Regions from separate parts of the Nonomuraea sp. KM88 genome, predicted to be linked through region 2. Evidence: riboswitches for the same ligand, from Rfam matches in the RefSeq annotation. Region 2 holds a riboswitch; the other holds the start of a gene.
The links. A riboswitch is a leader RNA that binds a small molecule or an ion and turns the genes downstream of it on or off. The one in region 2 is predicted to bind S-adenosylmethionine.
Positions count from the first base shown of each region.

Region 1: it holds a riboswitch for S-adenosylmethionine, as region 2 does, so the genes downstream of both, ACTWPV_RS25170 (aminotransferase class V-fold PLP-dependent enzyme) here and thrC (threonine synthase) in region 2, are expected to answer to the same signal.

Region 1 covers NZ_JBQQCC010000008.1:333,666-337,493, forward strand. Annotated here, with positions in the region: gene ACTWPV_RS25160 (cytochrome P450) at 1-910, opposite strand, end outside; gene ACTWPV_RS25165 (TerC family protein) at 915-1,682, opposite strand; SAM riboswitch class IV at 1,809-1,924, shown strand; gene ACTWPV_RS25170 (aminotransferase class V-fold PLP-dependent enzyme) at 1,969-3,258, shown strand; gene ACTWPV_RS25175 (DoxX family protein) at 3,260-3,828, opposite strand, start outside.
Region 2 covers NZ_JBQQCC010000004.1:28,593-32,420, reverse strand. Annotated here, with positions in the region: gene groL (chaperonin GroEL) at 1-536, opposite strand, end outside; gene ACTWPV_RS13440 (cold-shock protein) at 891-1,091, opposite strand; gene ACTWPV_RS13435 (MoaD/ThiS family protein) at 1,333-1,608, opposite strand; gene thrC (threonine synthase) at 1,633-2,865, opposite strand; SAM riboswitch class I at 2,879-3,020, opposite strand; gene ACTWPV_RS13425 (RNA polymerase sigma factor) at 3,100-3,654, opposite strand.

The DNA of each region.
Region 1 (3,828 bases), on a different contig from region 2:
GCGGGATCTCCACGCCGTGCACCTCGATGTCCTCCAGCACCCAGCGCTCGAACATCTGCAGCGGCGTGTCCCAGCGCATCAGCTCCTCCACGGCCGTGGGCAGCAGCGACGGGTCCTCGCGCAGCCGTACGAGCTCGGCGGGGTTTCTGAACAGCGACCACCAGCCGTTGCCCGTCACGTTCACGGTGGCCTCGTGACCGGCGTTGAGCAGCAGGACGCACGTGCCGACCAGCTCGTCCTCGGTCAGCTCGGCGATCTGGGTGAGCGCGCTGATCAGATCGTCGCCGGGGCGCGGCCGGCGCTCGGCGGCCAGGGCCCTGAGGTAGCCGGCGAACTCCTCCGCCGCTCGGACCGCGGCGTGCTGGGCATCGGGGGCGGGGTTGAGCTCGTACATGCCGCAGATGCCGGCCGACCACGGGCGCAGCAGGTGGCGGTCCTGGTCGGGGATGCCGAGCATCTCGGCGATCACGGTGACCGGCAGCGGCTCGGCGACCTCGGCGATCAGGTCGCCGCCGCCCTTGGCGACGTACGTGTCCACCAGCTCCCGGGCGATGGCGCGCACGCGGGGGCGCAGCGACTCGACCATGCGCGGCGTGAACGCCTTGGAGACCAGCCGGCGCAGCCTCGTGTGCACCGGCGGCTCCACGTCGAGCATGCCTGCCCTGATCACCCGCCAGAACGGCTCCTGGAACTCCGGCTCCGGCGGCCTGCCGAACTCCTCGTGCGTGGCCACGTGCAGGTAGGACCGGCCCAGGCGGCGGTCTCTGAGCAGCACGTTGACGTCCGCGTGGCGCGAGATCAGCCACTGGTTCGTCGGTTCGAAGTAGCTGATCGGAGCCTCGCGCCGCAACTCTTCGTAGACGCCGTACGGGTGAGCCACGAAATCCGGATTCCAGGGATCAAAGCGCATCATTTCATCTTAGAAGCGGGATCCTCCGTCGCGGGAGTGCCGTTTCCGTCTCCTCCTCCAACGCCCGCTGCCTGGCGTGCCTGCCGCGCATGCGGATGTTCAGCAGCTCCACGATCACCGAGAACGCCATCGCGAAGTAGATGTAGCCCTTGGGGATGTGCTGGCCGAGCCCCTCGGCGACGAGCATCACCCCGATCAGCACGAGGAACGCCAGCGCCAGCATCTTGATGGTCGGATGCCGGTCGACGAACCTGCTGATCGGCCCGGAGGCGAACAACATCACCAGCACCGCCACCACGACCGCCGCGACCATCACGCCGAGCTCGTCGACCATGCCGACGGCCGTGATCACGGAGTCGAGCGAGAAGACGACGTCGAGCACCATGATCTGCACGATGACGGACGTGAAGGAGGCCGCCGCGGCCTTCCTGCCGTCCTTGCCGTGCGGCCCCTCCATGCTGTGGCCGATCTCCGTGACGCTCTTGGCCAGCAGGAACAGGCCGCCCAGGAGCAAGATCAGATCGCGTCCCGAGATGTCGTGGCCGAAGACCGCGAACAGCGGATCGGTCAGGCGTACCACCCACGACAGCCCGAGCAGCAGGAGCAGGCGGCTGATCAGCGCCGCGGCCAGGCCGAGCACGCGGGCCCGGTCACGCTGCTCCGGGGGCAGCTTGCCCGCCAGGATGGAGATGAAAATGATGTTGTCGATCCCCAGCACGATCTCCAGGGCGACGAGGGTGAGAAAACCGATCCAGATTTGCGGGTCAGCCACCCATTCCAGCATTTACGCACCTCCAAGGCATGTGACGGCGGGTCTCCCGGTAGCAACGACTCAGCTGTCCCATAAGTTCGCCCGCTTGCGATCCATGCCCTGGTACGGGTTATAGTCCTTGACGTAGGTCATGAGTGCCAGCGACAAGCCCCGGCTAGCTGGCCGGCAACCCTCGCGTCCGCGGCGGGGTGCCCCGGGTGAAGACCTGGTCCGTCACGAGGTGTGGCGGGCAAGCGCGGGCTCCGCTGGCTGCTCCAGGGGTCCGACGACCCCGAGGAGGATTGCCGTGTCCACGCTGACGATCTTCAAGTCCGCTCACGTCCGGGCGGACGAGGCTCCCGCCACCACCGAGGAACCGCGCGTCCCCGCCGTGCTCGGCGCCGACCTCAAGGTCCCGGTCAAGGGCGGCAGGCTGGTGAGCTACGCCAACCTCGACTACGCCGCCAGCGCCCCTTGTCTCGCGCCGGTCAGCGCGGCCGTCGCCGCCGCGCTCCCGGCCTACTCCAGCGTCCACCGCGGCGCGGGCTACGCCTCCCAGCTCACCACCGCCCGCTACGAGCAGGCCCGTCACACGGTCAGCGCGTTCGCCGGCGCCCGGCCGGACGACGCCGTGATCTTCACCCGCAACACCACCGACGCCACCAACCTGCTCGCCCGCTGCCTGCCCGAGGGCACGACCACCGTGGTCTTCGACACCGAACACCACGCCTCCCTCCTCCCCTGGCCCCGGTCCGTACGGCTGGCGCCGCCCGCCCTCCCCGGCCAGGCCGTGCGCGCCGCCGACGACGCGCTGGCCGCGATCGACGGGCCCAAGCTGCTCGTGGTCACCGCCGCCTCCAACGTCACCGGCGAGCTGTGGCCCATCGCCGCGCTGGCCCACATCGCGCACCGGCACGGCGCCAGGATCCTGGTGGACGCCGCGCAGCTCGTACCGCACCGGCGGCTCAACCTCACCGCGCTCGATCTCGACTACGTGGCCTTCTCCGGGCACAAGCTCTATGCGCCCTTCGGGGCCGGCGTGCTGATCGGGCGGCGTGACTGGCTTGCCGAGGCGGAGCCGTACCTGAGGGGCGGGGGCGCGGTCCGGTCGGTGGCCGGCGCCGTCGAGTGGCACGACGACCCGGAGCCGCGGCACGAGGCGGGCACGCCGAACGTGCTCGGCGCCATCGCGCTGGCCGCGGCCTGCGACGCGCTCACCGCCACCGGGTGGACCCCGCTGGTGCGGGAGGAGGAGCGGCTGGTCGCCCGGCTGCGTGCCGGTCTCGCCTCGATCGAGGGCGTACGCGAGCTGTCCCTGTGGGGGGAGGACCACCCGCGCGTGGGCATCGTGTCGTTCACCGTCGACGGACGCCCGGCCCGCGAGGTGGCGGAGGTGCTGTCCGGCGAATATGGCATCGGGGTGCGCGACGGCAAGTTCTGCGCGCACCCGTTCGTCCGTCACCTGGTGGACGTGCACTCGGGCGGCGGCTGCGAGGACGGCACGGCATCAGCGGTGCGCGCCTCGATCGGCATCGGCACCACGCAGGAGCACGTGGACCGGCTGATCGAGGCGCTGCGCGACCTCACCTCCCGCTGAGTCAGCCTTTCGGCGGTTCGCCGCGGCGCGGGGGCGGCTCGTCGCCGACCAGGGCGTCGATGTCCCGCATGTCCTTGTCGCTGAGCGTGCTGTCCTTCGGCGCGCTCGGCTGCCGGGGCACCTGGGGAGGCTCCTGCTGCGCCGGCTCGGGCGTCGTCGGCCCCCCGGCCGCACCGGTCGTCGTCGTGCCGGTCGTGGCCGTGCCGGGCCTGGCGGGCGCGCGGGCGGCGAGCTCCACCTCGGCCGCACGGCGTTCGGCACGCCTGCGCGACATCGTGCGGACGATGCCGTCCAGGCCGAACCTGCCGCCGCCCAGCACGAGGAACAGCAGGCTCAGCGTGCCCAGTGCGCCAGGCAGCTCCCAGCCGTTGTCGGAAGACAACGGGGTGAGCCCCCAGTGCACGAAGAAGATGGCGCCCAGCATGTTGATCAGCAGCAGCAACGCCACCGGCCTGACCAGCAGGCCAAGGATGAGGAAGATGCCGCCGACGGTCTCCACGACGGTCGCGTAGGAGGCGGCCAGCTCGGGCAGCGGGATCCCCGACTCCCTGAAGCCCTGTGCGGTGGCGC
Region 2 (3,828 bases):
CTCTCCTCGACGGTGATGACGCCTTCCTTGCCGACCTTGTCCATCGCCTCGGCGATGAGCGCGCCGATCTCGGGGTCGGCGGCGGAGATGGAGGCGGTCGAAGCGATCTGCTCCTTGGTCTCCACGTCCTTGGCCAGCTTGGAGAGCTCCTCGCTGACCCGCTCGACGGCCGCCTCGATGCCCTTCTTCAGAGCCATCGGGTTGGCGCCGGCGGCCACGTTGCGCAGGCCCTCACGCACCAGCGCCTGGGCGAGCACGGTGGCGGTCGTGGTGCCGTCGCCGGCTACGTCGTCCGTCTTCTTGGCGACTTCCTTGACCAGCTCCGCGCCGATCTTCTCCCACGGGTCCTCGAGCTCGATCTCCTTGGCGATGGACACACCGTCGTTGGTGATCGTGGGAGCGCCCCACTTCTTCTCCAGCACGACGTTGCGCCCCTTGGGGCCCAGGGTCACCTTGACGGCGTCGGCGAGCTGGTTCATACCGCGCTCGAGACCGCGCCGGGCGTCCTCGTCAAACGCGATCATCTTGGCTGCCATAAGGCTAGACCTCCCAGATGCAGGGTGGCTTGTCGTGGACCGAGCCGACGCCCGCGACGGCATGGGTCAGCATCTCCGTTCGGCAGACCCCATCGTCTCGATCCGGTGTTGGCACTCTACTGCATAGAGTGCCAACGAACTGTTTAGCACTCTACCCTGCCGAGTGCAAGCGAACTCACCCGTGGCCGGCGATCCCCCCAGGTCAGTCGTCTGTCCGGCGAGCCGCCCCGTGGGCGCACCGCTGGCCGCGGTTCGCGCACGCGGCTCGCCGTACCAGGATCGACGAAAGAAAGGTGACGGTTCGCCCGGACTGCGCTGCCGCGCGATCCCGCCGGTGCATACCAGTGCGGTGAATCAGACCGTCCTGACGGACTCCGCCTGCGGCCCCTTCTGGCCCTGCGTGATCTCGAACTCGACACGCTGTCCCTGTTCGAGAGAGCGGTACCCGTCCATCATGATCGCTGAGTAATGGACGAATACATCCTTACCACCGTCTACCGCGATGAAGCCGTAGCCCTTGTCCGCGTTGAACCACTTGACGGTGCCCTGCGCCACTTCCGACTCCTCTTACTGGGCTCCCAGACCTCGCCCATTCCTTCGCGAGACCCGTAATCGCCTGACTTAACGGAAAATCAGCCAGGCGATCGCCCTCGACCATACCTGTGGTACGGGGTTTGGCAACAGAGTCAATCCGCAGACTGCGCATTTCCTCTCATCGACGGTTCAACGTTGAATTGCCGGGAAAAGAAGAAGGCGCCCACAAGGGGCGCCTTCGCCGAAGTGTGATCTGCCGCACTCAACCGCCGGCGACGGCGGGGATGATGGAGATCTGGGTGCCCTCCGGGGCCGGAGTGTCCAGCCCTTGGGCGAATCGGACGTCCTCTTCCCCCACATAAACGTTGACAAAACGCCGAATCTTGCCCGATTCATCCAGAATTCTCGCGCCGATACCCGGGTAGTCAGAGTCCAGCTTGGCCAGCACGTCACGAAGAGTCGCACCCTCGCCACTGACCTCCGCGTTGCCCCCGGTGTAGGTGCGCAGAATGGTGGGAATCCGCACAGAAACGCTCATGGTTTAACTCGCCTTTCCTGGTTGTCAGACAGTCGCGCGGAACGCGTCGAGGGAGGGCTTGATCACGGCCGTGGGCCTGGCGTCGCCGCTGATCGCGTCGAGCGTCTTGAGGCCGTCGCCGGTGTTCAGCACCACGGTCTCGGCCTCCGGGTCGAGTTGCCCGGTCTCGGTGAGCTTCTTCAGCACGCCCACGGTCACGCCGCCCGCGGTCTCGGCGAAGATGCCCTCCGTCGAGGCCAGGAGCTTGATGGCGGCCACGATCTCGGCGTCCGTGACGTCCTCGACGCCCCCTCCGGTCCGCCGCGCGATGTCCAGCACGTACGGCCCGTCAGCGGGGTTTCCGATGGCCAGCGACTTGGCGATGGTGTCGGGCCTGACCGGCTGCACGACCTCGTGCCCCGCCTTGTAGGCGGTCGACACCGGCGAGCACCCGGCCGCCTGCGCCCCGAAGATCTTGTAGGGCGTGTCCTCGACCAGCCCCAGCGCCACCAGCTCCTTGAAGCCCTTGTCGATCTTCGTGAGCTGCGAGCCCGAGGCGATGGGGATGATGATCTGCTCGGGCAGCCGCCACCCGAGCTGCTCGGCGATCTCGTACGCGAGCGTCTTGGAGCCCTCGGCGTAGTAAGGGCGCAGGTTGATGTTGGTGAACCCCCACTTGTCACCGAGCGGGTCGCCGATCAGCTCGGAGCAGAACCTGTTGACGTCGTCGTAGGTGCCCTCGATGCCGACCAGCCGGCCGCCGAACACCCGGGCCATGGCGATCTTGGCTTGTTCGAGGTTGGCCGGGATGAACACGCACGCCTCCAGCCCGGCCCGCGCCGCGGCGGCCGTCACCGCGCCCGCGAGGTTGCCCGTGGAGGAGCAGGAGAGCGTGTGGAAGCCGAAGTTGCGGGCCGCCTCGACGGCCATGGCGACCACGCGGTCCTTGAAGGAGTGGGTGGGGTTGCCCGAGTCGTCCTTGACGTGGAGGGATCTGATGCCGAGCGCCCGCCCGAGATTGCCGGCCCTGACCAGCTTGGTCCACCCGGGGTTCATGTTGGGCTTGTCGGCGACGTCGGCCGGCACGGGCAGCAGCGAGCGGTAGCGCCAGATGTTGGCGGGGCCCGACTCGATGGCCGCGCGGGTCACCTCGCCGAACTCGTAGGCCGCTTCGAGCGGCCCGAAACACTCCTGGCAGGCGAAGCTCGGACCGAGCGGGTAACGCGCGCCGCACTCGCGGCAGGCCAGACCGACGGCGGGACCGAAATCGAGCGACATGAAGCGAGGCCTTCCCTCATCTTCGTCTGCGGCCACCTTGACCACAGACCGGAATTGGCACCTTGTCCCGGTCGGCCTCGCCAGGTCGCGAGTCACAAGCCGGGAGGGTTGCCGGGGCTTCGCAGGGCCGGTCCCTCCACCCCTCTGGATGAGCAATATTCAGTTGTCGACTCGGACTCTACCCGCCCACGTGGCGGAAACGTCCTCCCGTCTCAAATAATGAGACGAGAGGTCTCAGCGATAGTCGTCTCCCAGCACGCCCTGCACGTATTTGCGCGCCTGGTGGATGCGCGACTTCGCGGTGCCGAGCGGGATGCCGAGCTGGTCGGCCACCTCGTTGTAGTCGAGCTGGACGATGTCGCGCAGAACCAGCGCCTGCGCCAGATCCGGCTTGTCGGCCTCCAGCGCCTCCATGGCGTCGAGCAGGTCGAGCCGCGAGCCCGCGATCACGCTGACGCGCCGCACGTCGGGCTTCTGCATGGGCAGCTCGTCCGAGCTCTGCTCGGCCGCCCGGCGTTTGAGCGACCGGTACGTCGTGCGCGCGCAGTTGGCCGTCACGATGTGCAGCCAGGTGCTGAACCTGGCCCGCCCCTCGAAGCGCCCGATGTTGCGCGCCACGGCCAGCAGGGTGTCCTGGGAGGCCTCCTCGGCGTCCTGGTGGTAGGGCAGGATGCGGGCGCAGTGACGCATCACATCGGGCTCGATCCGCCGCAGCAGCTCGCCAAGAGCACGGTGGTCTCCTGCCGCGGCGGAGCGGGCGAGTTCCTCGGTTAGCTCATCAAGCGCCATAGCTGGGATCCTATGGTCGTAGGGAGCCTTGTTGGCATCCTTCCTTTTCCGATGGGCCGATCACCACGATGATCAGTGTGGTTCCGTCTACGCCGACACGCCAGTCGGAAGGAGTCTCCTTGAGGTCTCACGCCAGCTCACCGCCCTGCGCGCGGCCCGCCCGGCAGGAGCGGT